2 regions of the Streptomyces sp. NPDC058231 genome follow, and region 2 is predicted to be linked to the other one. Evidence: riboswitches for the same ligand, from Rfam matches in the RefSeq annotation. Region 2 holds a riboswitch; the other holds the start of a gene.
What was found. A riboswitch is a leader RNA that binds a small molecule or an ion and turns the genes downstream of it on or off. The one in region 2 is predicted to bind cobalamin.

Region 1 (2,195 bases), on a different contig from region 2:
CCGCAGAAGCTGACCCCGGCCCAGTGGGGCGACAAGGTCCGCGGTTCCTATCCCGGCTACAGCGGCCCCTGGCCCCGGGTGGCCATCTGGCAGGGCGCGTCCGACTACACGGTGTACCCCGCGAACGCCACCGCGCTGCGTGACCAGTGGACCGATGTGTGGGGTATCGGCCAGACCCCGGCCGGCACCGACACGCTGCCCGGGAACACCACCCGGACCATCTACAACGACTCCTCGGGCAAGCCCGCCGTGGAGACGTACTCCGTCTCCGGCATGGGCCACGGCCTGCCCGTGTCCCCCGGCTCGGGCACCGGTCAGTGCGGTTCCACGGCCGCGTACTTCCTCAGCTCGATCTGCTCGACGTACTACACCGGCGTCTTCTGGGGACTGGACCAGGGCGCCCCCGGCGGCGGGAACCCGCTGCCGGCCCCCTCGGGTCCGACGGTCACCGGCGTCACCGGCAGCAGCGCCTCGCTCTCCTGGGGCGCGGTGACGGGAGCCTCCTCGTACGCCGTCTACCGCAACGGCACCGAGGTCGGGCGGCCCGCCTCGACGGCGTTCACGGACACGGGGCTGACCGCCGGGACCGCGTACCGCTACACGGTGGCGGCGGTCGACGCGTCGGGGGCGACCGGTACCGTCTCGGCCGCGGTGACGGCGACCACGACCGGCGGGACGGGCGGCGGCGCCTGCTTCACGGCGACCAACTACGCCCAGGTGGCGGCCGGGCGGGCGCACACGACGGGCGGCTACGTGTACGCCAACGGCTCGAACCAGAACATGGGTCTGTACAACGTGTTCGTCACCCACACCCTGAGGGAGTCGCCGGCGGGCTACTTCGTGATCGCCGACACCGGCTGCACGGCGTAGCGGGCGGGCCGGGTCCGCGGCCCGCCCGGCGACCACTCCTCGTGACAGGAAGGCGTCCGCGGGTCCCGGGTCCGGGACGGACCGGGGCAAGGGCGTGGAAGTGGTCCCGGCGGCTCCGGGACGGTGACGTACGTCGCTGTCCCGGATGCCCCTCCGCCCGGGGCGAACGGGTTACGTCCCGGTAGAGTGTGCGAGTCGTCATCATGCCCGTTCAGGGGGAAGCCGGTGCAAATCCGGCGCTGACCCGCAACCGTGAGCCGCTTCGAGCGGTAAGTCGGACTGCCCTGTCCGCGGTCGTGACCGGCTCGCGTCACCGGAGAGCCGGTGGCCGGCACCGTCGAGGCATACGGGGCCGGAGCCTGGTGCCTGAGCGTGCCTGTGCCCGGTTCCGCCACAGGAGAGGCTCAGCCCGCAATGACCGTACGCCGCAGCGCAGCAACGCTCGCCGCCACCGCCACCGTGCTCTGTGCGGCCGCTGCCCCGGCCGCGGTCGCGGCGCCGTCGCCCTCCCCCAGCCCGTCCGTCGCGCTGCCCTCCGGGCTGTACGGCACCAAGGACCCCACGTACGACGGGGTCTGGCGGCAGTCGCTGGCCTTCCTCGCCCAGCGCATCGAGGGGATCGTGCCCGCGACCGAGTCGGTGGACTGGCTGATCGCCCAGCAGTGCGGCAACGGCGCCTACGCGTCGTACCGCGCCGACGTCTCCAAGCCGTGCGACGCGAAGACCATGCTGGACACCAACGCCACCGCCGCGGCGGTCCAGGCGCTGGCGGAGGTCGGCGGGCACCGCGACATCGTCAACAACGGGGTCCGCTGGCTGAAGTCCGTCCAGAACGAGGACGGCGGCTGGGGCTACGGCGCGGGGTCGCCCAGCGACGCCAACTCCACCTCGGTCGTGATCGGCGCCCTGGCCCGGCAGGGCCAGCGGATCGGGGACATCACGAACGCGGGCGGCAGGACGCCGTACGACGCACTCCTCAAGCTGGCGATCCCCTGTGGCGGCAAGGACGGCGGCGCCTTCGCGTACCAGCCGGACAAGGCCGGGAAGCTCGCCGCCAACGCGGACGCCACCGCGGCCGCCGTGCTCGGCTCGATGGGCAAGGGCCTGGCCGTCGGGGACAACGCCACGGTCGACGGCAAGGCCCCGGCCTGTGTGAAGAGCGACGACCTCAAGCCGGAGCAGGCCGCCCGCAACGGTGCCGCCTACCTCGCGGGCGCCCTCGCCAAGACCGGCCACCTGAACCTGCCCCCGATGCCGGGCGCCGACGACACCACCCCGCAGCCCGACTTCGGCAACACCGCGGACGCGGTCGTCGCCCTGGCCTC
Region 2 (2,195 bases):
TGCCGGACGGCGTCCATGTTCTTCGTCACGGGGTCGGACTCCAGGAACTCGATCTTCTTGGCGGCGCTCTCTGCGGTCTGGGCCTTGCGCGTCAGGTCGCCTATGACCAGAACGTCGGGGTTGCGGTCGGCGACGGTCTCCCAGTTGATCTGCGGCCATTCCTCGTGGGTGTCGTCGAAGGCGTTCTTCGCGCCGAGTTCCCTGGTGATGATGCCGGGTGCCCCGCAGCAGCCTGCCAGGTAGGGGGACTTGGAGTCCGAGAACCAGTAGAGGAGTGAGGTTCCGGAGGCGTTCACGCCGTCCGTCGCCTCATTCACCCGCCCCCGCAGCTGTGCGACGAGCCTGTCCCCGCGCTCGGGGACGCCGAACACCTGGGCAAGTTCGTGTACTTCACGGTAGACGCTGTCCATGGTCAGTGCCTCGGTCCGCGCTCCGTCGCCACCGCCGCTGTTGTCCTTGCCGGTGCAGTCGGCGGGCGACACGTAGGTCGGGACGCCGAGTTCCTCGAACTGTTCGCGCGGAGCGACGCCGCCCTTGGCGAGGGTGGACTCGAACGACGCGCTGACGAAGTCGGGTTCCTGGTCGAGGACCTTCTCCGACGAGGGCCGGTTCTCCGAGATCCGCGCCACCTTCGCGTTGGCCTTCTCCAGCCCCTTCATCACCGGGTCGGTCCAGGTGGCGGTCGCAGCCAGCCGGCCGGCGAGGCCGAGGGAGAGCAGGATCTCCGTCGACCCCTGGTCGACGGAGACGGCGTGGTGCGGAGCGGCTTCGACGGTGACGGTGGGGCCGCAGTTCCTGAGCGTCACCGGATAGCCTGCGCCCCCGGCGGGCTCGGCCCCGGATCTGTCGGTGCCGCCGCCGCAGGCGGTCAGCAGGAGAAGCGCCACCGAGAGCAGGGCAGCGGTGCGGGCGGGGCTGGCTATGGACGGCACGGAGTCCCTCTGCGTCTCAGGGCCCATGCGCGGGGCCCGGTGTACGGAGTACTGCCGCCCGGCACCGGGCGGCAGTTGCCAGCAGGTCTTCGGACTCGGGTTCCTTCGGACGGGACGCCTTCCCGGGGCATCCGTGGATGCGTCCCAGTGGCCGTGGCCCCGTCCGTCCCCCTCACCGCTGCGCGTCAGTTCCGGATTCGCACCGGATTCCCTGACCCCTACGTGGAGTTTGACTGGCTTCGGCAAGCTATCACGCGGCTCCGCGTGCCCCGGTGGCGGTGCGGTCGCCGGTGCGGGTACGGCCGCAGTGCCCCGGCCGGGCTAAGTCCGGCCGGAGCCCGAAGTCCTTCGGGGCTGATCATGTTGCCGGTGCGGCCGGCATACAGGTCCATGATGCGGGCGGCCTTGGGCCGGAACTTCGGATCGCGGATGAAGATCCAGGACCGGTACTGCCAGGGCTTGAGTGTGTCGTCGCGCAGCCAGCGGCGGACGGTGGAGGCGGAGATCGAGTCGGCGATGCGGCGGACGACGACCTCACGTGCCAGTTCCGGGCACGACCAGCGCGACAGCGGGGTGCCGGTCTCGGCGGGCAGTTGGCAGGCCAGGGCCTTGACCTCGGCGACCTGCACCGGGGTGAAGCGTCGTGGACGGCTGCAGCGCCTGCGGTCGGCCAGGGCAGCCAGGCCGCCGTCGGCGAAGCGGACCCGCCAGGTGCGCACGTGGCCAGGTGCGCTCCCGTTTCGCGGGCGATCGCTGCGTTGCCCCGCCCCCGGGCAGCCTGCAGCACGATCTGCGCCCGCAGGCGGTCACGGTGCGGGGTCCTGTGGCCGTAGGCCGCTTTCTTGAGCCGGTGCCGTTCGGCGGCGGTCACGACGATCGGGCGCGCAGTGGCTACGGGCAAGGCAGGCAGGCCGTTCAGCAGAAGCGGATCAGGGCACCCGGAGCCTCCCGCATCCAGCCCGGCTGTTGGCCGCCCAGGTCCATCAGATGATGAACAAGCTGTCCGGCCCGCCGATCCGGCGGATCGCCTCCAGGGGATACGGGGTCTGCCTGCTCTCAAAACGGAACTCGCGGTAGTAGTCCGTCATCACTGCGGCGATCGGGGCGTGGCGGGTGAGGATCGCCGCGACCTGCGACGGGATTCCCGTCGGAGGTTCCCCTCGGGCGCAGGCGTGCACGAACGCGCTGCGCTCGTCCCGCTCGTACCCGTACAGGGCAGTGACGAGCCACTGCACAAGGTGGGTGACGGTGTAGCAGCGGTCA

Region 1: another riboswitch for cobalamin. It lies ahead of ACFVXE_RS12515 (hypothetical protein); the one in region 2 lies ahead of ACFVXE_RS27295 (ABC transporter substrate-binding protein).

The regions. Positions count from the first base shown of each region.
Region 1 is NZ_JBHVWN010000013.1:105,536-107,730, forward strand. It holds gene ACFVXE_RS12510 (PHB depolymerase family esterase) at 1-870, shown strand, start outside; cobalamin riboswitch at 1,046-1,177, shown strand; gene ACFVXE_RS12515 (hypothetical protein) at 1,285-2,195, shown strand, end outside.
Region 2 is NZ_JBHVWN010000049.1:38,555-40,749, reverse strand. It holds gene ACFVXE_RS27295 (ABC transporter substrate-binding protein) at 1-932, opposite strand, end outside; cobalamin riboswitch at 995-1,185, opposite strand; gene ACFVXE_RS27290 (helix-turn-helix domain-containing protein) at 1,151-1,651, opposite strand; gene ACFVXE_RS27285 (protein kinase family protein) at 1,916-2,195, opposite strand, start outside.